DNA from 4 places in the Streptomyces ferrugineus genome. Region 1 is predicted to be linked to each of the others. Evidence: riboswitches for the same ligand, from Rfam matches in the RefSeq annotation. Region 1 holds a riboswitch; each other region holds the start of a gene.
The links. A riboswitch is a leader RNA that binds a small molecule or an ion and turns the genes downstream of it on or off. The one in region 1 is predicted to bind cyclic di-AMP.
Positions count from the first base shown of each region.

Region 2: linked by a shared signal. The riboswitch ahead of IM697_RS05485 (LysM peptidoglycan-binding domain-containing protein) and the one ahead of IM697_RS16840 (C40 family peptidase) in region 1 are both predicted to bind cyclic di-AMP.
Region 3: linked by a shared signal. The riboswitch ahead of IM697_RS28415 (M23 family metallopeptidase) and the one ahead of IM697_RS16840 (C40 family peptidase) in region 1 are both predicted to bind cyclic di-AMP.
Region 4: linked by a shared signal. The riboswitch ahead of IM697_RS40115 (C40 family peptidase) and the one ahead of IM697_RS16840 (C40 family peptidase) in region 1 are both predicted to bind cyclic di-AMP.

Region 1 is NZ_CP063373.1:3,676,318-3,683,253, reverse strand. Features, by position in the region: gene IM697_RS16845 (hypothetical protein) at 1-281, shown strand, start outside; cyclic di-AMP (ydaO/yuaA leader) riboswitch at 701-833, shown strand; gene IM697_RS16840 (C40 family peptidase) at 837-1,310, shown strand; gene IM697_RS16835 (LysE family translocator) at 1,364-1,978, opposite strand; gene IM697_RS16830 (LysR family transcriptional regulator) at 2,070-2,987, shown strand; gene IM697_RS16825 (ATP-binding protein) at 2,998-3,456, opposite strand; gene IM697_RS16820 (helix-turn-helix domain-containing protein) at 3,670-4,548, shown strand; gene IM697_RS16815 (DUF397 domain-containing protein) at 4,558-4,785, shown strand; gene IM697_RS16810 (8-amino-7-oxononanoate synthase) at 4,866-5,993, opposite strand; gene bioB (biotin synthase BioB) at 6,140-6,936, shown strand, end outside.
Region 2 is NZ_CP063373.1:1,147,280-1,154,215, reverse strand. Features, by position in the region: gene IM697_RS05495 (FtsB family cell division protein) at 1-111, opposite strand, end outside; gene eno (phosphopyruvate hydratase) at 207-1,487, opposite strand; gene IM697_RS05485 (LysM peptidoglycan-binding domain-containing protein) at 1,831-2,511, opposite strand; cyclic di-AMP (ydaO/yuaA leader) riboswitch at 2,516-2,708, opposite strand; gene IM697_RS05480 (LysM peptidoglycan-binding domain-containing protein) at 2,917-3,942, opposite strand; gene IM697_RS05475 (cytochrome P450 family protein) at 4,109-5,434, opposite strand; gene IM697_RS05470 (nucleoside triphosphate pyrophosphohydrolase) at 5,672-6,652, opposite strand; gene IM697_RS05465 (SurA N-terminal domain-containing protein) at 6,705-6,936, opposite strand, start outside.
Region 3 is NZ_CP063373.1:6,288,461-6,295,396, forward strand. Features, by position in the region: gene IM697_RS28405 (TetR/AcrR family transcriptional regulator) at 1-212, shown strand, start outside; gene IM697_RS28410 (SGNH/GDSL hydrolase family protein) at 318-1,103, opposite strand; gene IM697_RS28415 (M23 family metallopeptidase) at 1,367-2,290, opposite strand; cyclic di-AMP (ydaO/yuaA leader) riboswitch at 2,295-2,460, opposite strand; gene IM697_RS28420 (alpha-galactosidase) at 2,760-4,829, opposite strand; gene IM697_RS28425 (tyrosine-protein phosphatase) at 5,010-5,807, shown strand; gene IM697_RS28430 (DUF6126 family protein) at 5,835-5,954, opposite strand; gene IM697_RS28435 (helix-turn-helix domain-containing protein) at 5,951-6,583, opposite strand; gene IM697_RS28440 (aspartate aminotransferase family protein) at 6,670-6,936, opposite strand, start outside.
Region 4 is NZ_CP063373.1:9,040,401-9,047,336, forward strand. Features, by position in the region: gene pcrA (DNA helicase PcrA) at 1-2,067, opposite strand, end outside; cyclic di-AMP (ydaO/yuaA leader) riboswitch at 2,381-2,547, shown strand; gene IM697_RS40115 (C40 family peptidase) at 2,556-3,740, shown strand; gene IM697_RS40120 (tellurite resistance/C4-dicarboxylate transporter family protein) at 3,908-4,936, shown strand; gene IM697_RS40125 (hypothetical protein) at 4,914-5,267, opposite strand; gene IM697_RS40130 (C40 family peptidase) at 5,757-6,827, shown strand; gene IM697_RS40135 (LuxR C-terminal-related transcriptional regulator) at 6,867-6,936, opposite strand, start outside.

The DNA of each region.
Region 1 (6,936 bases):
CCGCGCTGACGCGCGCGGAGGGGGAGTTGATCGACCGTTACCTGGATGCGGTGGACCTGCTCGGCCGGATCAATCCGGCGCAGTACGGCGACACCTACCGCGGACTGCGCGCCGCCCAGGCGCTGGTGAGCAAGGCGGCCGAGCTGCGGGACGCGCTGGCGCTGATGCACCAGCGCGGTGAGACGGAGCTGCACGCGCCCACGCTGGCGCGTGCGTTGCGCGTGCTGGACGGAGAGCGCCGCACGGCTCGCGTCACGGTGCCACCGCGCTCCGACAGTTGACGACGTGTACAGCCGGATTCCGGACGTCCCGACCCGCTGACGAGGCGTCCGGAACCGGGCTGAAACGGACCAGTCGAGGTACCCCCTTTCGGCGTAGCCGAGCCTACTTTTTGCGCGCCCGCCAGGGTTGCGCAAGAGGCATGACCCCCGGACGGAATGAGGTGTTCCGTCGCTGGTCCGGGACTCCTCGGGCATCTGGACACCCCCTCGAACACCCGGCCACCCACCCGAACGGGTGAGTGGTGAGTAACGCCACAAATCCCCGATTCCGTTGGGTATTTCGTTCATCCGTGCGTCAAGATCCCTGTCTGACGACAAGCCCCCGCCGCAGCGGCGGGGCGGTCCGGGCGGACGCCGAGTCCTGCCGCCGCCCGGATGACCGGTCGACGGAGTGGATCGGCAGGAGTGGAGGACCCGAGCAAGACGGGCCGCCGGAGCGGACGTTCGTTCGAGCCGAGCAGCCCTTGGGGTGAAGCCGTGGCAACGCGGCCGGGCAACTTCGCCAGCCCGAATCCGACAGGTCATCCTTCACAGGCGGCTGACGAAGGGTTGCGCATGACTGCGCTCAATCGTGTCCCGTCGCTCATGGTCCGGGCCGGTACGGCCTCGGCCCTCACCATCGCCGCAGTGGGCGGCTCGATCGTGGCTCCCGGCTTCGCCTCCGAGGCGGAGGCCGCCACGCCGGCATCGAAGGCACTTCGGATCGCGGCCTCCAAGAAGGGCTCCCCGTACAAGTGGGGCGCCGCCGGGCCGCACCGGTTCGACTGCTCGGGGCTCACGCTGTACTCGTTCAAGAAGGCGGGCAAGAAGCTGCCGCGCACGGCGGCCCAGCAGTACAACAAGACCCGCCACATCTCCGCGAAGAGCCGCAAGGCCGGAGACCTGGTGTTCTTCCACTCGGGGTCGAACGTCTACCACGTCGGCATCTACGCCGGGAAGGGAAAGATCTGGCACTCCCCGAAGTCCGGGGACGTCGTGAAGCTGCAGAAGATCTGGACCAGGAGCGTCTGGTACGGCCGGGTCAAGTGACCTTCCCGGGGGTGGTGCGGGCGGCCTGACGCGCCGTCACCGCCCCCGGGGCATCAGAGGGCCGGCACGGACCCGGCGAGGAGTGCCGCGCCGAAGGCCGTCAGGGCGGCGCCGGTGCCGACGGTGACCGCCCGGGCGGCGCGCGGCCGGCGCAGCCACCTGCCGAGCCGGTCCACCAGCAGGGCGACCACCTGGAACCACACCAGGGCGATCGCCAGCACGATCAGGGCCAGCAGCAGCGTCCGGGGCAGCGCCGGAGCGCCCGCGGGCACGAACTGGGGCAGCACGCTGAGGAACGTGAGGGACGCCTTCGGGTTGAGGGCGTTGGTGACGAAGCCCTGCCGCAGCGGTCGCGCGGTGGACTGCTCGTGCGTCTCCCCCGCTTCGGAGTGCCGCCGCCGCAGCGTCTGGACGCCGAGGTACAACACATAGCCGCCGCCCACCACTTGGATCGCGCGGAACAGGGCCGGTACGGCGGCCAGGACCGCGGCGACCCCCACCACCGCCAGCGTCACGTGGACCAGCAGCCCGGCCCCGATCCCGAGCGCGCAGGCGATGCCGGCCCGGCGGGAGACGAGCGCGTTGCGTACGACGACGGTGAAGTCGGCGCCGGGCATGGCGACCAGGCCGGCCGCGACACCGGTGAAGACCATGAGCTGAGCGTCCATGCGGTCCAGACTGCCGCGAGGATGCCTTCAGCAGGTATTACGAATATTCTGGGAAGTCCTTAAGCATTGGTTAAGACAGATCGGGGCTCCCATGTACGACCCGGTCCGGCTCGCCGCCCTGGTGGCGGTCGCGGAGGCGGGTTCGATCACCCGGGCCGCAGAGCGGCTCGGCTACACCACGCCCGCGCTCTCCCAGCAGCTCGCCAAGCTGGAGCGCGAGGCGGGTACCGCCCTGCTGGTACGGCACCACCGCGGGGCGCGGCTGACGGGTGCGGGCGAGCTGCTGGTGGCCCGGGCGCGGCGCGTGCTCGACGAACTCGACCGGGCGCGGCACGAACTGGCCCGGCTGACCGGTCTCTCGGGCGGCACCCTGCGGCTCGGCACCTTCCAGACGGCGGGCATCCATCTGCTGCCACCGGCCCTGAGCGCCTTTCGCCGGGCGCATCCGGACGTGGAGCTGACGGTCGCGGACTACGAGCCGTCGGCCGGTGTCGCGGCGGTGGCGGCGGGCGAGGTCGATCTGGCGCTGACGCACACCTACGCACCGGGGGAACCGACTCCGCTGCCCGCCACCGTCGGCGTCGAGCCGATCCTCGTGGAGGAACTGGTCCTGGTGTCCGCCCCCGGCCACACCCTCACCACCGGCACCGCCCGGCTGCCGCTGGCCGAGCTCGCCGGGCAGCCCCTGATCAGCATGGCGCCGGACGCTCCGGCCCGGCGGGGTGTGGAGGCGGTGCTCACCCGGGCCGGGGCGACGCCGTCGGTGCTGGTGCCGACGCCGGGGTATCTGCTGGTGTGCGCGCTGGCCAGTGCGGGGCTCGGGGTCGCGGTCGTACCGGAGATGGTGGCGCGCACGTCGGTCACTCCGGTCGGGGTGCGCGCGCTGGAAGGCGGAGAGCTGCGCCGTACGATCTCGGTCGCCTATCGCGGCGACGAGGCGGCTCCCGCGGCGGACGCCTTCCGGGCCCTGTTGCGCGGCACGTTCGGCCGGTCGGGGCAGCCGCAGTAGCACCGAGGGGCTATGACTCCTGCGGTCCGGCCGCCGCCACCGGTGCGGCGGGCACGGTCCACGGAAGTTCGATGGAGACGGTCTTGCCGCCCTCGCGGGTGGGGCGCACTCTCAGCTTGCCGCCGCATTCGGCGGTCAGCCAGCGGATGATGACCATGCCGCGCCCGTTGTCCTGCTGGACGGCGGCCGGCAGCCGCTTGGGGAAGCGCGGGTGGCTGTCGGTGACGCCGATGCGCAGTTGTTCGTCACGGTCGAGCGCGAGGTCCACCGTGAAGGTGGGTGACTGGCCGAGGGTGTGCTGTACGGCGTTGGTGGTGAGTTCGGAGACGATCAGGCGGATGGTGTCGGCCACTTCCGCTTCCGGTGGCAATCCCCACTCCGCGAGGGTGGTGAGCACATAGGCCCGGGCAGCGGAGACCGAGGCGGGATCGCTCGGCAGAGTGACGGATGCTTCCAGATGATCTGCCATGGCGACGTCGTCCCTTTCCCACGGGACCGGAGTCCGACACGGAGCGGATGGTTCGAGTACGGTCCCGGACTGGTGCTTCGTCGCCAGACTGCCATTACCGCGCCTGTCACGGGTGGCGATCCACCAAGATATGCATATATCTGTCGCTCGAAGCGGTGAACTCTGCGACGGCAGACCGTATTTGGGCGGCTCGGTTGGAGTAAGGAGTAGCCCATGCAGCACGGTCCCGCGGTGCGCCGCCGAAAACTGGGCGCGGAACTGCGCGCATTGCGCACCGGGGCGGGGCTCACCAGCGGTGAGGCGGCCCGGCTGGCGGGCTGGCACCAGTCCAAGGTGAGCCGGATCGAGACCGGCGCCAGTGGGGTGAAACCGGCCGATGTGCGGTTACTTCTCGACGTCTACGCCGTACGGGACGCCCAACTGCGGGAGTTACTGTTGGTGTTGGCGGGGTCCGACGAGGGTGGCGGCCGGCACAACTGGTGGCACGCGTACCGCGGAGTGCTGCCACCCACGTACCGGGACTTCATCAGCCTGGAGTCGCAGGCGAGCGCGATGCGCACCCTGGAGACGTCCGTGGTGCCAGGGCTGCTCCAGACGCCCGAGTACGCCCGGGCGGTGACCCGGGCCGCGGTGGGCGGCCTTGCCGACGAGGCCGATGAGGCCGACGAACGCCTGGACGCGCTGGTCGCGGTGCGTCTGGCCAGGCAGGACGTGCTGCGCGCCGATCCGCCGATGAGGCTGAGCGCGGTGCTGGACGAGGCGGTGCTGCACCGGGAGATCGGCGGGCCCGAGGTGATGACGCGGCAGCTGAGCCGGCTGATGGAGGCGGCGCGGCTGCCCCAAGTCAGGCTCCAGGTGCTGCCGTTCAAGGCCGGGGAGCATATCGGCATCACCGGGCCTTTCGTTATCTTCTCATTTTCGAGCACTTCTGATCTGGATGTGGTTGTTCTCGACCACTTGACGAGTAGCCTCTATCTCGAACGGAAAGAAGACCTCCAGGCCTACACGGAGGCCTTCAACGCCCTTCGGATCCACGCCCTTTCGCCCGAGGAATCGCTGGATTACATCGCCGCGCTGGCTGGCGGCGCGTAAGGAGGCACCATGACCGCACTGCCTCGGAACATCACGTCGAGCACCGAACTGTTCGGCGCGTGCTGGCTGCGCAGCAGCTACAGCACGGGAGCCAACAACTGCGTGGAGACGGCACGACCGCACTCCGGTCCCTGGACCGGGCTGCTCGCCGTGCGCGACTCCAAGGACCCGGCCGGACCCGCGCTGCTCTTCTCCCCCGAGAGCTGGGCGGGCTTCACGGCCGCGTTCCAGCCCTGACCACTTCGATCGGTTTCGATCAACCCTGACTGGTTCCAATCAATTCGATGACAGGCGAAGACAGGCCGTGTCACGCCGACTCATGGTCGTGTCTCGCCGATCACCCGTACAGCGCGTTCGATCTCGGCCTCGGTGAGGTCCGCGCGGGCGGTCAGCCTGAGCCGTGAGATGCCGTCGGGCACGGAGGGAGGACGGAAGCAGCCCACGGCGAGGCCGGCCGCCCGGCACTCGGCCGCCCATTGGACGGCCCCCTCCGGGGACGGCGCGCGCACGGAGACGACCGCGGCGTCCGGACGTACCGCTTCCAGACCGGCGGCGGTCAGACGTGCGTGGAGTTCGCGTGCCACCGCACCCGCCCGCGCCGCCCGCTCCGGCTCGCGGCGCAGCAGGCCCAGCGCCGCCAGGGCCGCGCCCGCGGAGGCGGGGGCGAGGCCCGTGTCGAAGATGAACGTCCGGGCCGTGTTGACCAGGTGCTCGATCACCCGGGCGGGGCCCAGGACGGCGCCGCCCTGGCTGCCGAGCGACTTGGACAGCGTGACCGTCGCGACGACGTCGTCGGCACCGGCGATCCCGGCCGCGTACGGGGCCCCTCGACCGCCGTCCCCGAGCACACCGAGGCCGTGGGCGTCGTCGACGACCAGCCCCGCGCCGCGCCCCCGGCACGCCTCGGCGTACTCGGCCAGCGGGGCGGCGTCGCCGTCGACCGAGAAGACGGTGTCGGACACGGCCACGGCGGGACCGTCGTGCGTCCGGAGCGCCTTGCGCACGGCGTCGGGGTCGGAGTGCGCGACGACCTGTGTCGTGCCGCGCGCCAGTCGGCAGCCGTCGATCAGCGAGGCGTGGTTGCCCGCGTCCGAGACGATCAGCGAACCGTGCGGGGCCAGCGCGGTGACCGCGGCGAGGTTGGCCGCGTAGCCGGACGAGAAGACCAGGGCCGCCTCGAAACCGCAGAAGCCGGCCAGCTCGCGCTCCAGCGCGGTGTGCAGCTCGGTCGTGCCCGTGACGAGCCGGGAGCCGGTCGCGCCGCCGCCCCAGCGCCGCGCCGATCGCACCGCCCCCGCGACGACCTCCTCGTGGCGGGCCAGGCCCAGGTAGTCGTTGCTCGCGAGGTCGAGGAGCGGCGAGTCGGCGGGGCGGGGGCGCAGGGTCCGCACGAGTCCGGCCCGGCGGCGCAGCTCCGCCTGCTCGTCGATCCAGCCGAACGCCATGGTTCCTCCGGGCTTTTGTAGGCAGTGCACAGACACTAGTCGCACGACCGACGGCGCACGGTGTGGCAATACCCACACATCGAATCGACAGGGTTGTGCGAACTCTCCTTGGCTCCGGCACCCTCCGTACGTAAGGATCAGCTCCCATGGACCTGCTGAACACGCTGGTGGACAAGGGGCTTCGGCGCGAGCTGCCGACCCGCGAGGAAGCCTTGGCCGTCCTCGCCACTTCCGACGACGACCTGCTCGATGTGGTGGCCGCGGCCGGCAAGGTGCGCCGGCACTGGTTCGGCCGACGGGTGAAACTCAACTACCTCGTCAACCTGAAGTCCGGGCTGTGCCCCGAGGACTGCTCCTACTGTTCCCAGCGCCTCGGCTCCACCACCGGCATCCTCAAATACACCTGGCTCAAGCCCGACGAGGCCTCCCAGGCCGCGGCCGCCGGTTTGGCGGGAGGCGCCAAGCGGGTCTGTCTGGTGGCGTCCGGGCGCGGCCCGACCGACCGTGACGTGGACCGGGTCGCGGGCACCATCAAGGCGATCAAGGAGCAGAACGAGGGCGTCGAGGTGTGCGCCTGTCTCGGTCTGCTGTCCGACGGCCAGGCGGAGCGGCTGCGCGAGGCCGGCGCGGACGCGTACAACCACAACCTCAACACGTCCGAGGGGACGTACGGGGACATCACGACCACGCATACCTACGCCGATCGCGTGGACACCGTGCACAAGGCGCACGCGGCCGGTCTTTCCGCCTGCTCCGGGCTCATCGCGGGCATGGGCGAGAGCGACGAGGACCTCGTCGACGTCGTGTACGCGCTGCGTGAGCTGGACCCGGACTCGGTGCCGGTGAACTTCCTGATCCCGGTCGAGGGAACACCTCTGGCCAAGGAGTGGAACCTCACTCCGCAGCGGTGCCTGAGGATCCTGGCGATGGTGCGGTTCGTCTG
Region 2 (6,936 bases), 2.5 Mb from region 1:
GCGCCTGGCCTGCCGCTTGGTCTGGGAACGGTAGACACGGGCCGCCGTCTGCTCGCCGAGCAGCCGGATCCTGGTCGCGGTGGAGAAACGGTCCCGGTCCTTGACGGCCATCGGCTCTGCGCCTCCCCTTTCACGTGCGTACGTCCCCGCACACGGTACGGGACCGAGTACGGGGACGTACGTACGACGCTGCTCTAAGGCCTGTCTCAGCCCTTGAAGCGCGGGAACGCGCTACGGCCGGCGTACACCGCCGCGTCGTCGAGGATCTCCTCGATGCGCAGCAGCTGGTTGTACTTGGCGACGCGCTCGGAGCGGGCCGGGGCGCCGGTCTTGATCTGGCCGCAGTTGGTGGCGACGGCCAGGTCGGCGATGGTGACGTCCTCGGTCTCGCCGGAGCGGTGGGACATCATGCACTTGAAGCCGTTGCGCTGGGCCAGCTCGACGGCGTCCAGGGTCTCGGTCAGCGAGCCGATCTGGTTGACCTTGACCAGCAGGGCGTTCGCGGAGTTCTCCTCGATGCCGCGGGCCAGGCGCTCCGGGTTGGTGACGAACAGGTCGTCGCCGACGAGCTGGACCTTGTCGCCGAGCTTCTCGGTGATGGTCTTCCAGCCGGCCCAGTCGTCCTCGAACAGCGGGTCCTCGATGGAGACCAGCGGATAGGCCTCGACCAGCTCCGCGTAGTACTCCGTCATCTCGGCGGCCGAGCGGTCCTTGCCCTCGAAGGCGTAGGAGCCGTCCTTGTAGAACTCGGACGCGGCGACGTCGAGCGCGAGGGCGATCTGCTCGCCGGGGGTGTAGCCGGCTTCCTTGATGGCCTCGAGGATGAGGTCGAGGGCCTCACGGTTGGAGCCGAGGTTCGGGGCGAAGCCGCCCTCGTCGCCGAGGCCGGTGGCCAGGCCCTTGCTCTTCAGCACCTTCTTGAGGGTGTGGTAGACCTCGGTGCCCCAGCGCAGCGCCTCGGAGAAGGACTCCGCGCCGATCGGGGCGATCATGAACTCCTGGATGTCCACGTTGGAGTCGGCGTGCGAGCCGCCGTTCAGGATGTTCATCATCGGCACCGGCAGCAGGTGCGCGTTCGGGCCGCCCAGGTAGCGGAAGAGCGGCAGGTCGGACGCCTCGGAGGCGGCGTGGGCGACGGCGAGGGAGACGCCGAGGATGGCGTTGGCGCCGAGGGAGCCCTTGTTGTCGGTGGCGTCCAGGTCGAACATCGCCTGGTCGATCAGGCGCTGCTCGGTGGCGTCGTAGCCGACCAGCTCCGGGCCGATCTGCTCGATGACGGCGAGGACGGCCTTCTCGACGCCCTTGCCCTGGTAGCGGTTGGGGTCACCGTCGCGGAGCTCGATGGCCTCGAAGGCGCCCGTCGAGGCGCCGGACGGAACGGCGGCACGACCCGTGCTGCCGTCGTCGAGGCCGACCTCGACCTCGACCGTGGGGTTGCCTCGGGAGTCCAGGATTTCCCGGGCTACGACGACGTCGATGGACGGCACGAGCATCTCCTTCTGGGATGTGACGCGGGTACGCAGTGCGCGGTGCGTACTGCGAGACGAGCCTAACCGGCTCCGGGCGTCAGACCAGTGGTCGACCGCCCCGTGGACAGAATCGAGAGTAAATTGTTTCCGAACGGAACAAAAACACCGCCCGCGATGCGGGCACAAAAAAGCCCCGCCCCGGCGCGTACGGGGGAAGACGCACCGGGGCGGGGAGTTCGTGAGGGACGGGGGGTGACCCTCACGACACCTTCACTATGAGGTCCACGGATGTGAAGGCGCTGTGGTTCACCTGTCGGCCGCGTGTTTCCGCCGCCGCCGGCCCGCCCCCCGCACCTTCCTCTTACTTCAGGTGCAGCTGCTGACCCGGGTAGATCAGGTCCGCGTCCTCGACGATGTCCTTGTTCAGCTGGAAGAGCTTCTCCCAGCCGCCCTTGACGTCGCGCTCCTCGGCGATCGAGCTGAGGGTGTCGCCCTTGACGACCTTGTACTCGCCGTCGCCCTTCTTGACCTTCTTGCCGGTCGGGGTGGTGACGGTCTTGGTGCTCTTCTTGGCGGCCGGGCGGTCCGTGGAGCGGGAGGCCGACTGCTGCTCGGTGGAGCGCTCGGTGCTCTGCGAGGAGCCGCTCGCCGAAGAGCCGCTGTAGGCGGCGCTGGACAGGCCGGTGCCGCAGTGCGGCCAGGCACCCTTGCCCTGGCCGGCGAGGACCTTCTCGGCTATCTCGATCTGCTGGGCCTTGGTGGCCTGGTCCGCGGTGGAGGCGTACGCCGTGCCGCCGTACGCGGCCCAGGTGGAGGCGGAGAACTGCAGACCGCCGTAGTAGCCGTTGCCGGTGTTGATCGACCAGTTGCCGCCGGACTCGCACTGGGCGACGGCATCCCACTCGGACGCGGTGGCGGCGGAGGCGCTGCCGGCCGCCATCAGCGGGGCGGCGACGGCGGCGGCACCGGTGACGCCGACGACGGCGATGGCGCGAGCGGCCTTGGACGGACGACGGTGCTTGCCCTTGCTGGAAAACAGCATGGAGAGATCCCCTCACCGACGCCTGCGAGGTGAGCTGTCGGGTTCGGGCCGGTTGAGTTGCCCGGCCGCGCACCGCTGGTGTCCAGTGCGCGACTTCACCCCAAGCCGATTCCGGCCGTGCGGCCCCGAAGGGCCTCAACTGCCGGACCCGGCGCAAACCTTGGGTCCCCCGCTCCTGCCTACGGCGCTTTACGCGACGACTGTTCCCGTACGGCCGCCGGCAGGATTCGGCGTGACGGCTGTCGGGGCTCGCTCTGGTGGCGAGCGATCACGACCGTAGACACGCGATTCGCGGAATTACAAAGACGATCAGGGCTTCTGAGATCTATCTCTCACTGCTTTCAAAGCGGACATTAGCCGCGAAACATGACGCCAACTGCCGCCGCCTTTCGCCCTGTTCGACCGTTATTCGACGGGGACGTCCAGGGTCTGACCGGGGAAGATGTGGTTCGCGTCGGACCCGATGGCGTTCTCGTTCGCCTTGTACAGCGCGCGCCATCCGCCGTCGAGGTCAAGGGAGTCGGCGATCGAGGCGAGAGTGTCGCCCGAGCGGACCTGATACGAGGCATGGCGGCCGGAGGACTTGGTGGCCGCGTCGTCGGCCTTGCCCTCGTCGGCGCTGGGTCCACGATGGCGACCGGAGCCGGCCGCCGGAGCGTCGACCGCCCCGGTGTCGACGAGACCCCAGGAGCCCGCGTCCTGCCCCGGGTTGTCCTGATTGTCGTCCTCGGACGCCTCCACGGGAGAGCTGTCCGGCGACTGCGAAGGGGTTGATTCGGGCGACTTGTCGGACTTCGAGGATTTGTCATCCCGAGACGGAGAAGGTGTGGAATTCTCGGGCGATTCGGATGAATCGTCAGGCGTGCCGCTCGGCGAGCTCAAGGGGTCGTCGGATGGGGTGGACGCATCGGAGGAGTCGGATTCGCTCGACGAACCGGATGAATCCGAAGAGTTGGACGAGCCTGACGACCTGGACGAATCAAGCAAGCCGGATGATCCGGACACCTCGGAGGGTGAGTCCTCCGCCACACCGGTGTCGAGGTCGATCGCCCCGGACTTCTTGGTGAGCCCGTTGAGCACCGCACAGGTGCCCCAGGGGGCGGTGCCCTGGTCCGCGAGGATCTCCTGGGCCACGGCTATCTGCTGGGAGCGGCTGGCCAGATCGGGGCTGGCGGCGTAGTCGAGGCCGCCGTACTTCTCCCAGTCCTCCTGGGTCAACTGGAGCCCGCCGTACTGTCCGTTGCCGTCGTCGGCGCTCCAGGAGCCGCCGCTCTCGCAGTCGGCCACCTTGTCCCACACGGTGGCTTCGGCGGCGCTCGCGCCCGTGGCGCCGAGCAGCGGGATGGCGATTGCGGACCCGGTCACTCCGGCCGCGACGAGAAGAGCCGGAGCCTGACGGGGGCGACGGTGACGACCGTTCCCGGAGAGCATGCGGGGACCTTTCACGAGACAGCTGTGACCGCGGCGCGTGAAACCTGGCGCCGTCGTTGATCCGTGAACGTATAGGCAGACGATCACTTGTCACAAGTTAATGCCGCGCAGATCACGTGAAGATCACAGACATGAGTGCGTGTCATGTTCGCCGGGGTGGACGCACTCACCCAACTGGGGTGAACTCCACCGGAAGCGTACGCAGTCCGCGCATGATGAGCCCGCCGCGCCAGCGCAACTCGGCTGGATCCACCGCGAGTCGCAGATCCGGCAGCCGGGTCAGGAGTGTGGCGAGGGCGGTCTGGCCCTCCAGTCGGGCGAGCGGGGCGCCCAGACAGTAGTGGATGCCGTGGCCGTAGCCGAGGTGCTGGTTGTCGCGGCGGCCGAGGTCGAGGACGTCGGGGTCGGCGAACCGCTCCGGGTCACGGTCGGCGGCGGCCAGGACGACGAGGACCGGGTCGCCCGCTGCGATGTCCTGCCCGCCGATGGTGAGCGGTTCGGTGGCGAACCGCCAGGTGGCGAGCTCCACGGGGCCGTCGTAGCGCAGGAGTTCCTCCACTCCGGTCTCGAGGAGGGCGGTGTCGTGGGCGGCGAGGGAGGTCTGCAGACGGGTGCGCTGCTCGGGGTGGGTGAGCAGGGCGTAGGTGCCGTTGCCGATCAGGTTGACCGTGGTCTCGAAACCGGCGAACAGCAGGATGAAGGCCATGGCCGCGGCCTCGTTCTCGGTGAGGTGCTCACCGTGGTCGGAGGCGCGGATGAGCCCGGAGATGAGGTCCTCGCCGGGGTGGGGGGTGTCGGGGAGGGCCTCGCGCTTGCGGTGGATGAGGTCGGCCAGATACCCGCGCATCTTCTTCACCGACCGCGCGACCCCGCCCCGCGGGCCGCCCTGGTGCCGGATCATCATGCCCGCCCAGTCCCGGAAGTCGTCCTGGTCCTCGCGGGGGACGCCGAGCAGGTCGCAGATGGCGTAGATGGGGAGCGGGAAGGCGAACTCATGGATCAGGTCCGCGCTCCCCTTCTCCGCGAACCCGTCGATGAGCCGATCGGTCAGCTCCTGCACCCGTGGGGCGAACTCGGCGACCCTGCGGGGCGTGAAGGCCTTGGAGACGAGCCGGCGGAGCCTGGTGTGGTCCGGCGGGTCGATGTTGAGCAGATGCGTCATCAGCTCGGCCTTGCGCTCCCCGGGGATACCGGTCTTGCCCTTGGCGTGCGCGGGCTCGTCGTGGTGGGCCGGGTTCTTGGAGAGCCGGTTGTCGGCGAGGGTCTGCTTGGCGTCGGCGTACCGGGTGACCAGCCAGGCCTCCACCCCGCTGGGCAGCCGCGTCCGGTGCACCGGGGCGTGCTCGCGCAGCCAGGCGTAGGCGGGGTAGGGGTTGGCGGCGAACTCCCAGGTGAAGAGGTCGGGGGTTGCGGGGTGCGGGGTCTGGGGGTGCGGGGTCTGGGGGTGGGGAGTCGGGGGGTGGGGAGTCGGGGGGTGGGGCTGGTTGGTCACTCCTTGACGGTAGCGGGCGGGCGGTGCCGCACGCCGTGCGCGGTGGCGGCACCGAGCCGGTGCCGGGCACCGGGCAATGAGCCGATGCCAGGCGCCGGACACGGAGCCGGTGCCGGGCGCCGGACACTCAGCCGGTGCCAGACGCCGGACACGGAACCGATACCGGGCGCCGGACACTCAGCCGGTGCCAGACGCCGGACACGGAGTCGATGCCGGGCGCCGGGCACGGAGTCGGTGTTAGGCGTCGAGCCCTTCGGCGGCGCGTACCGCGTCCCGGTACGCCCGTGCCGCGACCCGTAGCGCCGCCTCCGGGTCGACCCCGGCCGCCTCCGCGCGGACCGCCATCGCGAGCAGCTCGTAGCCGAGGCCCTCACCCGTCGGCAGGGGCACCTCCAGGCCCGCCGTGCGGACCCGGGACGCCAGCTTCGCCGCGAGGGCGAGGCCGGGCTGGCCGAGCGGGATGCCCTCCGTCACCGACTCCCGCTGCTTCTCCACCGCCTTGGTGCGCAGCCAGTGCTCCTTGACCTCCTCCGGCGTCGCCGCCGTCTCGTCGCCGAAGACATGGGGGTGGCGGTGGATGAGCTTGGTGACGATGCCGCCGGCCACGTCGTCGATGGAGAAGGGGGCGTCCGGGTCCTCCTCGGCTATGCGGGAGTGGAAGACGACCTGGAGGAGGACGTCGCCCAGTTCCTCGCGGAGCTCGTCGCGGTCGCCGTCCTCGATCGCCTCGACGAGTTCGTAGGCCTCCTCGATGCCGTACTTCGCCAGGCCCTTGTGGGTCTGCTGGGAGGACCACGGGCACTCGGCGCGGATGCGGTCCATGACCTGGACGAGGTCGAGGAGGCGGGCGCCGGGCAGGTCGTAGGAGGCGGGCAGCAGTTCCAGGTCCGGCATGGGGATGCGGCCGGTGCCCGCGAGGCGGGCGAGGCCGTCGGTGAGCGCGGGCTCGCCCTCGCCGGTCGCCACGACCACGACCGTGCGGCCGCCGGCGCAGGCGTCGATCAGCTCCTGCGCGGTCGGGGCCGCCTCGTCGACCGCTGTCCCGGCCTCGCGCAGATACGGCAGCTGCGGATGGGCGCCGTCCGCGCACAGCACGCGGTCGGCGGAGCGCAGGGCCTGCCATGCGGGCCAGGACAGCAGGCCGGGGGCGACACGGTGGCTGGTGGTGAGCAGGACGATGCGCCCGGGGGCGGCGGCTTCGGGACTGGTTGCGTTCACGATCCGAACGTAACCCAAGCGACCGACGACCCCCTGAGTTATCCACAGGCCGTCACATGGTCTGCTGGGTGCCTGCCGCCGTCACCTCACGCACCCACGGCGTCTTCGCGTCCGCCCGGCTGCTCTTCTGGACGTCCCAGGTGCCGTAGCGCGGGTTGAGCTCGATGCCGAGCTTCTTGGACGCCGCGGACATGGCGTTCCAGAAGGCGGGCTTGCCGGTGTCGGTGCCGAGGGCCGTGGCGAGCTTCTGGGCCTCGAGCTGGAGGCGGAGGTTCTCGCCGAGG
Region 3 (6,936 bases), 2.6 Mb from region 1:
TCATCGCCGAGGGCGTGGCCGCGCAGGAGTTCAGCTGCCCCGACCCCACCGGCGCGGCCCTGCGCCTCACGGCGCTGCTCGACGGACTCGCCGTACAGCTCACGTCGTACTCGGGCGCGGTCTCACGCGCGCGTGCCCAGGAGTGGGTGGACGAGGCGCTGGCCCGGGAACTGGGGCTGGAGCGGGAGGCGTTGACGGCGTCGGCGCGGTGATCCCGACGGGCAAGGGCGCCGAGTTCCCTGCCGAGGGCATGAGTCGGGGCCGTACCGATCAGGTGTCGGTACGGCCCCGACCCGCCGGTGCCTCGGGAGCCGCTCTCAGGCCACCGACCCGATGCGCATCTTGATGTCGTCCGGGGACAGCGCGCCCTTGGCCGTGACATGGTCCCCCGACGACTCGCCGCGCAGTCGGCGGCCGATCCACGGCACGAGGTACTCGCGCGCCCAGTGCACGTCGTCGCGGCGGACCTCGAGGGTGCCGCGGGGCGGGAGCGGCGGCCACGGCTGGTCGGGATCGGCCGGGACCTCCAGGCCGAGCACCTGGCCCGCGCGCAGCGCCACGCGCGTGTGCCCGTCGGCAGACAGGTGGAGCCGGTCGTCGTCCCAGGCCCGGCGGTCCTGAACGCACTTCAGGGACCACAGGTCGAGCACCGGGCAGCCGTACCGGTCGGCGATGGCCCGCACATGGCCGTTGTACGTGGCGATCTTGCCGCGCAGATGCTTGAGCACGGGCACGCCACGGGTGTCGAAGCCGGTCGTCACCATGACGGTGCCGACGGCTGAGGTGAGCCGGACGATCGCCCGCTCGAATCGCTCGGCCACCTCGTCGGGGTCGGTGCCGGGCCGGATGATGTCGTTGCCGCCCGCGCAGAACGAGACCAGGTCCGGGGCCAGTTCCACGGCTTGCGGAAGCTGGTCCTCGACGATCTGGTCGAGAAGTTTGCCGCGCACGGCGAGGTTGGTGTAGTCGAAGTCGCCCTCGGGCCGCCGGTCCGCGAGGAGAACCGCGAAACGGTCGGCCCAGCCGACGAACGCCCCGTCGGGGCCGGGGTCGCCGACGCCCTCGGTGAAGCTGTCCCCCACCGCGACGTACGACCCGATCACTGATCTGCTGTCACTCTTCGAATCGCCTGCCACGTCGGGACATGATTCACCTTCGAATGTGACCTACGCGACCGTAGGAAAGGGTTGACGAGCGGTGAGATAAGCCACTGCCAAAGTGTTCACCAAACCCGGAATAACCCTCTGAACTGGGGTGTTGTCGGCGCACATCGCCGCCGAACCGCGGGCACGCCGAAGGCCGGACCCGGGGATCGAGGTCCGGCCTTCGGCCGTATGCCAGGCGGGCGTTGTCGCGCGGGCGACCGTCAGCCGATGCCGACGCCCTTGGAGCGGAGGTAGGCGACCGGGTCCACGTCCGAGCCGTAGTCCGGCGAGGTGCGGATCTCGAAGTGCAGGTGCGGCCCGGTCACGTTGCCGGTCGCGCCGGAGAGGCCGACCTGCTGGCCCGCGGTCACGGTCTGGCCCGCCGAGACGGAGAGCGAGGACAGGTGGGCGTACTGCGCGTAGTGGCCGTCCTCGAGCTGGATGACGACCTGGTTGCCGTAGGCGCCGCCCCAGCCGGCCGAGACGACGGTGCCCGCGCCGACCGCCTTGAGCGAGGTGCCGGTCGCGGCGGCGAAGTCGACGCCGGTGTGGTAGCCGCTGGACCACATGCTGCCCGCCACCTTGTATCCGGTGCCGAGGGAGGCGCCGGCCAGGGGGGCGGAGAAGCCCTTGACGGCGCCGGTCTCGGCGGCCGTGGTCGTCTTCGCGGCGGACTTCGAGGCGTTCGAGTCCTTCGAGGAGGACTTCGAAGAGGAAGACGGCGCGGAGGACGAGGACTTGGGGGTGCTCGTCGTGGCCTTCTTGCCGCCGATCGTGAGCTTGAGGCCGGGGTGGATCAGCGCCGGGTCGTCGCCGACGGCCGCACGGTTGTCGGCGTAGAGCCGCTTCCAGCCACCGCTGACGTTCTGGTCGTCGGCGATCTTCGCGAGGTAGTCGCCGGCCTTCACCGAATAGGTCCGCACGGCGTTCTTCTTCTCGGGCGCGGCCTTCTTCTCGACGGTCTTCTGACCGGCGACCGGAAGGGACTGAACGGCCTTTTCCGAAACGGACTGCGAGGGAGCGGCGTGGGCGCCGGTGGCCCCCATGAGCGGAAGAGCGAGAGCGGCGCCACCGGTTCCGGCGACGGCGATGGATCGAGTGAAGCGCAGGGACTTCGGACGGCGGTGCTTACCCTTCGCGGGCATGGCGAATTCCTCTCCGGCGCCTGCGAGGTGAGCTGTCGGGTGCGGGCTGGAGATGCCCGGCCGCGCCGGAGCGCGACTTGACCCCAAGCCGTTCCGGAGACCGGAACAGGCGGTTGTACCTGTGGGTCCCCCGCTCCTGCCGTGCACGGGTGAGTCAGCGCGGGATCCGGGCGGCGGCAGGATTAGGCGTCCGTCCGGATTGGTGGCGAACGTAAGCGAGGAAGACGCACGGGAACAAGCGAGAGGTTCCATCCGAATGCGTTCCTGTTGATCCCCTGTGGGAATTACCGGTCACTGTCCGTAAATCATCGGAGCGTCGCCCGACACAAAGCCCCTTGAAAAGCACATGAATTACGTGAACATGACGGGCGACGCACGGTTACGAATATGACGCTCCTCACGTGACGTTGCTCCACCTTCCTTTAGCGCAGAGCGAGTTGGAATGAAGGCGCCAATTCGGACAGAACCCCTAGATGCGACGGAGGCGAATAACTGCCGCATCAAGGTCGCCGTGCAGACCGGCGCGCAGCCCGTGATGCACCAGTACGGCCCCTCGGTGAGTTTCGCCCGTTTCAAGGCATTCGTACGATGCTGTCGGGTCGAGGCCGCGCAGCCGCAGGGCCGGCAGGGGCTCACCGAAGCTCTGGGCCTGGAGCCAGGCGAGGACGACCGTCTCGTCCCCGAGCACGTACTGCACCGCGCTCAGCCCGCCCCGCGGCGGCCGCAGCCGGTAGAGGTCGCCGCGCTGCACGAGCGGGCGGATCTCCTTGTACAGCGCCACCCAGTCCCGGGCCTCGGCCAGCTCCTCCTCCGTCCATCGCGACAGGTCGCCGCCGACCCCGAGCACCCCGGCCATGGCGCTGACGAAGCGGAAGCGCAGGGAGCTGGCGCGGTGGTTGAGCATGGCGTTCGGGCTGTCGGTGACCCAGGCGGCCATGGCACGGGCCGGGTGGATCTGGCTGTAGCCGTGCTGGATGGCGAGCCGGTCGAGGGGGTCGGTGTTGTCCGAGGTCCACACCTGGTCCGTACGGCTCAGCACGCCGAGGTCGATCCGTCCACCGCCGCCCGAGCAGGACTCGAAGGCGACGCCGGGGTGCGCGGCGCGCAGCCGGTCCAGAAGGCCGTACAGGGCGTGCACGTGGTCGACCCAGAGGCGCTGCGGATACGGCTCACCGGGCCAGCCCGCGTCGGTGAAGCAGCGGTTGAAGTCCCACTTCACATAGTCGATCGGGGCGCTGGTGAGGAGCCCGTCGAGCTGTTCCCAGAGGTAGTCCTGGACGTCTTCGCGCGCGAGGTTGAGTACGAGCTGATTGCGGAATTCCGTCCGCTTTCGTCCTGGTTGATACTGAACCCATTCTGGATGAGCGCGATACAACTCGCTGTCCGGATTGACCATTTCCGGTTCGACCCAGATGCCGAACCGCATCCCGAGCGCGTGCACGTACTCGGCGAGCGGCTTGAGGCCGGACGGGAAGCGGTCGGGGTTGGGTGTCCAGTCGCCGAGCCCGGCGCGGTCGCTGGTGCGCGTCCCGAACCAGCCGTCGTCGACCACGAACAGCTCGACGCCGATGGCCGCGGCGCGCCGCGCGAGCACGCTCTGCTGCTCCTCGGAGATGTCGAACTCCGTCGCCTCCCAGGAGTTGAACAGCACCGGCCGGTCCCGGTCGGCGTCGGGGATCACATACGCGCGCTGGTACGCGTGCCACGCCCGGCTCGCCCCGCCGAAGCCGCCGTCGCTCCACAGGCCGGCGAAGACGGGCGTCGTGAAGGACTCCCCCGCCGCGAGGCGCAGCAGCCCCGAGTCGTCGTGTCCGGCCCCGCCGGTGATCTGCACGCGCGCGTCCGGCAGTTGGGCCACGGCGATGCGCCAGGACCCGGACCAGCCGAGGGCGCAGCCGTAGACCTCGCCGCGCTCCTCGGTGGCGTCCGTGTCGAGCGCGACCCAGGGGAGGTGCTGGTGGCCGGTGTGACCGCGGCGGCTGCCGATGACCTTCTCACCGCGGGTGAGCGGGGCCTGCGCCAGCCGGGACTCCGCGCCCCAGCGGCCGTGCAGCTGGGACAGCCGCCAGTCCTCCCGGTCGGGCAGCGTCCAGGTGGCCGAGTCGGCGCGCAGCAGCTCCAGGGCGCGTCCCTGGTTGTGCAGAGTCACCCAGCGCTCGATCACGTCCCCGCGCATCCGATAGTGCAGGGTGACGTTCAGCCCGTCGTCACAGAAGCGCAGCCGCAGTTCGTCACCCTCGGTCTCGTACCGCTCGAAACCCCACTCGGTGCCGCGCCGCTCCTCGGTGCGCACGGACAGGGCGGGCCGTACGAAGCGGGGGCCGCCCTCGACCGGGTACTCCTCGCGTCCGTCGAGCGGGGACTCGAAGGGCCGGTACTCCGGCAGCGGGCGTACGGCGAGGGCCTCGGCGTCGGCCAGCGCGATCCGGGGGCCCCAGTGGAGGTGCAGCAGCTCGTCGGCGTCGGTGAGATGGACGGCGTAGCTGCTGGTCGGCCCGGTCAGGAGCCAGGTACGGCCGTTGTCGGAGATCTCCAGCATCAAGCCCCCACAGAGACGAACAGGTGCGATCAAGTACCAACATCATCAAGGGCCGCACGCCCTCAAGGCAACGCCTGTGGACAACTCATTGGCCCTGGAAGCCATGTCGTATGGTCGAGAGCGCACCCCGTCGGCCGCACCGCCGAGCCGCGCCGCCGGGGCCGACCGGGAGGAGCCCCCGTGACGCAGCAGATCCCGTCGACCGAGCCCGAACTGGCCGGGGTTCGCAACTTCCGTGATGTGGGCGGACTTCCCACCGTGGACGGACGACGGGTGCGGCACGGAGTGCTGTTCCGCAGCGGCCACCTCGCCCACGCGACCGAGGAGGACGCGTCCTTCCTCGGCTCCCTGGGCCTGCACACGATCTTCGACTTCCGCAACGCGGCCGACCAGAAGCTGGAGGGGCCGGACGTCGAGCTGCCGGGCGTGCGCAATGTGAACCTCCCGCTGTCCGACCCGGCGGACGGCGCGGAGTTCTGGAAGATGGTCCGCGACGGCGACCTCGACCAACTGCGCGAGATACTGGCCGACGGCAAGGGCGCGAACCGGATGATCGTCTCCTACCGCTCGATCATCAAGGAGCGCACCTCCGAGCACTCCCACGTGCTGCACTCCCTCGCGGAGGACAGCGTGCCGGCTCTGATGCACTGCGCGGCCGGCAAGGACCGCGCGGGCCTGTCCATCGCCGTGACGCTGCTCGCCCTCGGTGTGGAGCGTGAGGCGATCGTCACCGACTACCTGGAGTCCAACGCCAAGCACCGCCGCTACAAGGTGCGCCGCAGCGGCACTGACGCCTCCGCGTACTCGCCCGAGGTCATGGAGCTGCTCAGCCCGCTGTTCGACGCGCGCGCCGAATACCTGACCGCGGCCTTCGAGACGATCGAGGAGACATGGGGCGGCGTCGACACCTACCTGGAGCAGGGTCTGCGGGTGACCCAGCAGACCCGGGAACTCCTGCGGGAGCGCCTGCTCGACTGACGTCCGGCGGCCACCGCGCGCCCGCGCCTACTTCGCGCCCGCCTCGAACAGGAAGTAGACGAAGGCCGCGAAGAGGTGCCCCACCGCGATGTAGATGATCAGCCGCACCCACAGGGCGCGCGGGAACTTCTCCTCCATGCCGCTCATGGCGTCTCTCCAGGAGTGTGGCCCAGGCACAGGGTGGCCGTGGGGCTCTGCAACAGGGTGTGGACGAACAGCAGCTCCACCCCGCCCTCGTCCTGGGCGGCGATGCGGTGCGGGGTGAGCGAGTCGAAGTGCGCGCTGTCGCCGGGCGCGAGCCGGTGCGCGGTGTCCCCGAGGCGCAGCCGCAGGCGCCCCTTGAGGACGTAGAGCCACTCCTCGCCGGGATGCACCCGCACGATGTCGCCCTGCGAGCCGTACGGCACATGGACGCGCAGCGCCTGCATCCCGCGGCCCGGCGCCCCCGCCTGCCAGTACGTCCAGCCGCCGGCCGCGGTCGGTTCCATGTCGCCGGCCCGCACGACGGCGTCCCGGTCGGCGACCCTCTCGCCGAGCAGCTCGGAGACCGTCGTACCGTAGATACGCGCCAGCGCGAGCAGCATCGGCAGCGAGGGCTGGCGCTGCCCCGTCTCCAGTCGGGAGAGGTGTGCGGGCGACAGCCCGGCGGCGCGGGCGGCCGCCTCCAGAGTGAGGGCCGCCCGGCGACGCAGGGCCCGGAGCTGGGGCGCGACGACGGGCAGGGCCTCGGCGGGCACCGCCGAATCGCCCTCGGGCTCGTTCTCGGGAGAGCTCATGCTCTCCATTCAGCCGGAGGCTTGCCTCTGCGGCAAATTTCTTGCCTCAGAGGCAAAAAACCAGGCAGCCCCGGCTCGGCCCATGTCTACCTGTTGGCGACCGCCTGCTTGATCAGCGTCTTGCCGAAGTCCCACATCAGCCCGCCCCCACTGTGCGCGTCGTCCATCACATCGGTGAAGGCGTCGACGAACCGGTCCACCTCCCGCTCCCCGATGATCAGCGGCGGGATCAGCTTGATCACCTCCAGGTGGTCGCCGGAGACCTGGGTGAGGATCCGGTGCCGCCGCAGCAGCGGTACGACGACCATCTGCGCGAACAGGCCCTTGCGCGCGGCCTGCAACATGGTCCAGCG
Region 4 (6,936 bases), 5.4 Mb from region 1:
GATGCCGACGTAGGCGAGCCGCCGCTCCTCCTCCAGCTCCTTGGTCTGGCCGAGGGCGCGCATGTGCGGGAAGACGCCGTCCTCCATGCCGGTGAGGAAGACGACCGGGAACTCCAGGCCCTTGGCGGTGTGCAGGGTCATCAGGGTGATGACGCCGGCGCCTTCCTCGTCCTCGTCGGGGATCTGGTCGGAGTCGGCGACGAGCGCGACCCGCTCCAGGAAGTCCGCGAGCCCGCCGGCGGCCTCGCCCTCGCCCGACTCCTGCTCGAACTCCAGGGCGACGGCGGCGAGTTCCTGGAGGTTCTCGATCCGGGTCTCGTCCTGGGGGTCGGTGGACGCCTGCAACTCGGCGAGATAGCCGGTCCGCTCGAGCACCGCCTCCAGGACGGTCGCCGGTCCCGCGCCGGACTCGACGATCGTACGGAGCTCCTCCATCAGCGTGTTGAACCGCTTGACGGCGTTGGCCGACCGCGCGGCCATGCCGTACGCCTCGTCGACCCGCCGCAGCGCCTGCGGGAAGCTGATCTTCTCCCGCTGCGCGAGGGCGTCGATCATCGCCTCGGCGCGGTCGCCGATGCCCCGCTTGGGCACGTTCAGGATCCGCCGCAGCGGCACCGAGTCCTCGGCGTTGGCCAGCACCCGCAGGTAGGCCAGGACGTCCCGGACCTCCTTGCGCTCGTAGAACCGAACCCCGCCGACGACCTTGTAGGGCAGGCCGACGCGGATGAAGACTTCCTCGAAGACACGGGACTGGGCGTTCGTACGGTAGAAGACGGCCACGTCGCCGGCCTTCGCGTCCCCCGCGTCCGTCAGTCGGTCTATCTCGTCGGCGACGAACTGCGCCTCGTCGTGCTCGGTGTCGGCGACATAGCCGGTGATGCGCGCGCCCGCGCCCGCGTTGGTCCACAGGTTCTTGGGACGGCGGGACTCGTTGCGCTCGATGACGGCGTTGGCGGCGCTCAGGATCGTCTGGCTGGAGCGGTAGTTCTGCTCCAGCAGGATCGTCGTCGCGTCCGGGTAGTCCTCCTCGAACTGCAGGATGTTGCGGATGGTGGCGCCCCGGAAGGCGTAGATCGACTGGTCGGCGTCACCCACGACACACAGCTCGGCGGGCGGGATGTCGTACTCGCTCGGCGGCACGTCGACGGGGTGCTCGCGGGTGCCGACGAGCTCGCGCACCAGCGCGTACTGGGCGTGGTTGGTGTCCTGGTACTCGTCCACGAGGACGTGCCGGAAGCGGCGGCGGTAGTGCTCGGCGACGTCCGGGAAGGCGCGCAGCAGATTGACCGTCGTCATGATCAGGTCGTCGAAGTCGAGGGCGTTGGCCTCCCGCAACCGCGACTGGTACAGGGCGTAGGCCTGGGCGAGGGTCTTCTCGAAGCCGTCCGTGGCCTGGGCGGCGAAGTCCTCCTCGTCGATCAGCTCGTTCTTCAGGTTGCTGATCTTGGCGCTGAAGGACTTGGGCGGGAACCGCTTGGGGTCGAGGTCCAGATCGCGGCAGACCAGCGCCATCAGCCGCTTGCTGTCGGCGGCGTCGTAGATCGAGAAGGAGGAGGTGAACCCGAGCTTCTTGCTCTCCCGCCGCAGGATGCGCACGCAGGCGCTGTGGAAGGTCATCACCCACATCGCGTTCGCCCGCGGCCCGACGAGCTGCTCGACGCGCTCCTTCATCTCGCCCGCGGCCTTGTTGGTGAAGGTGATCGCGAGGATCTGCCCCGGGTGCACGCTGCGCTCGGCGAGCAGATGGGCGATGCGATGGGTGAGCACCCGGGTCTTGCCGGATCCGGCGCCGGCCACGATGAGCAGCGGGGTGCCGGAGTGGACGACGGCCGCGCGCTGGTTCTCGTTCAGCCCGTCCAGCAGTGCCGCGGCGTCGATGGCCGGGCGTGGGGCGCCGTCGCGGTAGTAGGCGTCCCGGTCCGGCGGCACGTCGAACTTCCCACCGAACAGATCGTCCGGAACCGGCTCCGGAGCGTGATCGTCCTCGGGCGGCGGCGGGGGCTCTTCCTCGTGGGCCCGAGGGGCCTGGAGGTCCGCCAGGAAGCTGTCGTCAAAGAGGCTGCTCATCGCTCTCCGAGTCTAGGCCGCCCCACTGACAGCCCGCGGCCACCCCGAGAACATCGCCTGTTTCGTCGCCCGATGATCTTCCGGACCGCCTCACCCGAACCGCCTCTCACCCTCCGCAACGGCACCCTCACGACCTGCGAGACACGTGCAAGCCGTCACAGACCCTCCCAGACCGACCCCCTTCCACAGCCCTTCGCCCCAAGGTCACGAAAATGTATCGGGCATATCGAACATCAACCTTCACAGGGGCCACACGAGTTGGCTACGGTGCCGGACAGGCCGTACGACCTCCACCGGCGAACGACGCCGGGCCGCACGGCCTCCGCTGAGTCCGGCACGCCATGGCGACCGGAGCCGGGGACCCAACGACCTTGGGGTGAATCGGCCGAACTCCCCTCCCGGGAAAGGCCGTAGGGCAACCCTTCCGAAGCACCCGCCCGAACCCGACAGCTAACTCGGTAGGCGGAGCATGGAAGGAGTCGCCTCCCTTGGCGTCGCACCGCAAGTCGCGTCCCGCGAGTACGCGCGTAGCCGGCATACGGACCCCCGCCCTCGCCACGGCGGCCCTCACGTCCGTGGCCCTGCTGTCCCAGACGGCCGACGCGAGCCCCTCCACGGACGACAAGCCCAGCCTCGAAGAGGTCGAGAAGAAAGTCGACGACCTCTACCGCCAGGCGGAGTCGGCGACGGAGAAGTACAACGCGGCCAAGGAGAAGACCGCGAAGCAGCGCAAGCGCGTCGACACCCTCCTCGACGACGTCGCCCAGCGCACCCAGAAGCTCAACGACGCGCGCGAGGAGTTCGGCCGCTCCGCCGCCGCCCAGTACCGCACCGGAGCCACCGCGCCCGACACGGCGACCTTCCTCCTGGCGGACACCCCGCAGGACTACTTCGACCAGAACCAGCTGATGGGTCGCATGACGGCCCGTCAACAGGAGTCGGTCGACGAGTACTTCACCCAGCAGTCCGCGACGATGAAGAAGCGCCAGGAGGCCACCCAGAGCCTCCAGACGCTCACGGAGTCGCAGAACGACCTGCAGACCGCCAAGACCACGGTCCAGCAGAAGCTCTCCGACGCACGCGAACTTCTCTCGAAGCTGACGGCGGAGGAAAAGGCCCGCCTCGCCGCGATCGAGAAGCGCAAGCAGGAGGAGGCGGCGCGCAAGGCCGCCGAGCTGGCCCGACAGCAGGCGGAGGCCGAGGCCGAGCGCGAGCGCCAGGAGGCCGCCGCCCAGCAGCAGGAGACCACCGAGCCCCCGGCCGACTCCGGCACCTCGGACTCGTCCTCCTCGTCCTCCTCGGACTCCTCGTACGCCACCAAGGCCGAGAAGGCCCTGGCCTTCGCCCGCTCCCAGATGGGCAAGCCGTACGTCTGGGGCGCCACCGGCCCCGACTCCTACGACTGCTCCGGCCTCACCCAGGCCGCCTGGAAGGCCGCCGGCGTGGACATCCCCCGCGTCACCTACGACCAGGTCAACGCAGGCACCACGGTCTCCCTGGCCAATGCCCGACCCGGCGACCTGATCTTCTTCTACGACGACGTCACCCACGTGGGCATCTACATCGGCAACGGCATGATGATCCACGCCCCGAAGCCCGGCACCTACGTCCGCGAGGAGTCGATCTACTACGACGGCGAGTCGTCGATCCACAGCGTGGTCCGCCCCGCTTGACGCTCACGCACGCGCGCGTGGCCGTCTCTCGGGCACGCGCGCGTGAAACGCTACGCCGCGCAGGCTGCGGGTGAACGCACCCGTATGCGCTACACGCACCCCCACTCAGCCCCACAGGCCGCCGCAGGCACCCCTCACAGCCCCACCACGCCCATAGCATCGGCCCCATGCCCGCCAGCACCACCCCCACCTCCCCCCTGCACACCTGGTGGTCGCAGCGACCCCCCACAGCCGGCGCCGCCGTCATGGCCACCGGCGTCATCTCGGTAGCCCTGCACCAGTCGGGCTACGAAACCCTGTCCCGAATCGCCCTCGGCCTGGCCTGCGTGGCCTGGCTCGCCCTCGCCGGGGACTTCATCGCCCGCCTCCTGTGGGACCGCCCCCGATGGCTCAAGGAGGCGGCCACCCCCGCCGCCCTGACCGGCATCGCCGCGACCGCGGTCCTCGGCACCCGCTTCACCTCCCTCGGCTGGGAGCCCCTCGCCGAGGCGCTCCTGGCGCTGGCGGCCCTGTTCTGGCCCGGCCTCCTCCTGACCGTCGTACGCCGCTGGAACCACCGCATGCCCGGCGCGGTCTTCCTGGGCTGCGTGGCCACCCAAGGGCTCGCCGTCCTGGCCGCGACAGTCGCCGCCGCCGAGAAGACGGCCTGGCCGGCCCACATGGCTCTGGCCCTCTTCTGGCTCGGCCTGGTCCTCTACGCCGTCGCCCTGGCCCGCTTCGACCTGCGCCAGATCGCCCGAGGCGCCGGCGACCACTGGGTGGCGGGCGGCGCCATGGCCATCTCCGCCCTCGCCGGCTCGAAGCTCCTCGGCGCCGAGAGCCCCGACCTGTACCTCTGGAACAACGACGACACCGACATCCTGCGCAAGGTGACCGCCGCCCTGCTCGTCCTCGACCTGACCTGGTACGCCGTCCTGCTCATCGCCGAGTTCCTGTGGCCACGCCCGCGCTACGACGTACGCCGCTGGGCGACCGTGTTCCCCATGGCAATGACGGCCGCGGCGACGCTCTCCGTCGCCACCGCCTTGGACGTCCCATGGCTCGAGACCCCGGGCGAGGCACTGACGTGGATCGCCGTGGCGGCATGGCTCGCGGCCACCGCAGCCGCCGTACGGAGCTACACCCGCCGCCCATCCGGGGACGGCACCGGAGCACCGCCTCCCGAGACCGGCGTCAGGTCCACAGCACGGCGATGAAGACGTTCGCCATGGTCAGCAGCCCGACCGCCCCGAAGAGCCGCTTGTCCACCGTCTCCTCGTCCCGCTTCACATAGACGAGCCCGAGAATCACGATCAGCAGCGCCAGCTTCACGCCGATCTTGATGTTGTTGACGGACTGGTCGTCCGCCTGGTTGAGGCCGACGAGGATCACCCCGGTGACCAGCATGGTCAGCGCGCCGTGCAGCATCGCGGGCACGAACCGGGCGGTGCCCTGCCCCATCGCCTTCATCTGGGTGAAGAAGCCACCGAGCAGCGCGGCGATGCCGATGATGTGCAGACCGACGAACAGGTGGATGAGTACGTCCATGGAGCCGGAGCCTAGCCACCACGGAGAGTCCACCCGACACCGCCCTGTACGTGCCCGCCCCACCCTCGGTCCCGCATATATGCGCGCCATAGCACCCCGCGGCCCCCACGCACCCGCTGAACCGCCACATCGGTCAGCACTCAGCGTGAACACGACGCCCTCTTCTCGGGATCAAGCTCACTTACGGTCACCCGCGGTCCGCTCCCAGCAGTTCCGCACAACCCGTCACCGACCCGACACGGCGAGGTTTAGCGTCCTCCACCAGGTGACCGGCTCCCCACCGCCGCCCGGGCCAGGGGCGGCAGTCGGACACCACCGCCGAAAAAGGTCCGGCGGCGGCCTGCTCCCCCTGTGCCGGCCGCCGCCGGACGCGTCACCCGCCCCCGGGCGGTCGTACGTCCGCTCCCCCCAGGCGCTCGTACACCCGCCGCTCCCGCGGGGCGGGCGTACGCGGGGCGAGGCGGTCGTACGAAAGGACGTGCAGTCCACGTGGCAGCGCACCGAAAGCCCCGTCGGCGCTCGGCCGGCGGTATCGGCAGTGTCGGCGGCAGTACGGCCCGCACGGCATGGACGATCGCACTCGCGGGCGCGGCGACGGCGACGGGCTTCGACGGGACCGGGCACGCCGACCCGCAGCTCACACCGGCGCAGGTGAAGGCGAAGGTGGACAAGCTGTACCAGGAGGCGGAGGTCGCCACCGAGAAGTACAACGGGGCGAAGGAGAAGGCGGACGCGGCCGAGCAGCGCGTCAGGGCGCTCCAGGACGAGGCCGCCCGCAGGACGGACGAGCTCAACTCGGCTCGGGACGCACTCGGTTCGATGGCCGCGGCACACTACCGCGACGGCGGCCTCGACCCGGCCCTCCAGCTCGCGCTCTCCGAGGACCCCGACCGCTATCTCGACGGCGCGGAGTTCGCCGAACGCGCCGGCAACCGCCAGGCGGCCTCCGTGGCGAGCGTCCGCAGGCAACTACGCGAGATCGAGCAGTTGCGCGGCGCCGCCCACATCGAACTGACCTCGCTGAAGTCCCGCCAGGCCGAGCTGAAACGCCACAAGAAGACGATCACCGGCAAGCTGGACACCGCCCGCACCCTGCTGGCGCGGCTGACCGCCGAGGAGCGGGCCCGGCTCCAGCACAGCGGCACGGACCGCGCCGCCCGCTCCTCGACAAGCGCCCGCGACGCCCTGACCGCCACCGTCCAGGCGCCCAACTCCCGGGCGGCGGACGCCATTTCCTACGCCTACGCCAAACTCGGCAGCCCTTACGTCTGGGGCGCGACCGGCCCGAACGCCTTCGACTGCTCCGGCCTCACCCAGGCCGCCTACCGCTCGGCGGGCATCTCCCTGCCCCGCACGACCTACTCCCAGATCGACGCCGGCCGCCGTGTCTCCCGCTCCGAACTGCTCCCGGGCGACCTGGTGTTCTTCTACTCCAGCATCAGCCACGTCGGCCTGTACATCGGCAACGGCCAGATGATCCACGCCCCGAACCCCTCGGCCCCGGTCCGGGTGGCCCCGCTGGACGAGATGCCGTTCGCGGGGGCGACGCGGGTGGTGTGAGCCGGCACCCCGGCATCGCGCCCCGCGCCGGGCCCCGGCTCACACCAGACGCCGCGCCGTGGCCCACCGGGTCAGCTCGTGCCGGTTCGAGAGCTGGAGCTTGCGGAGC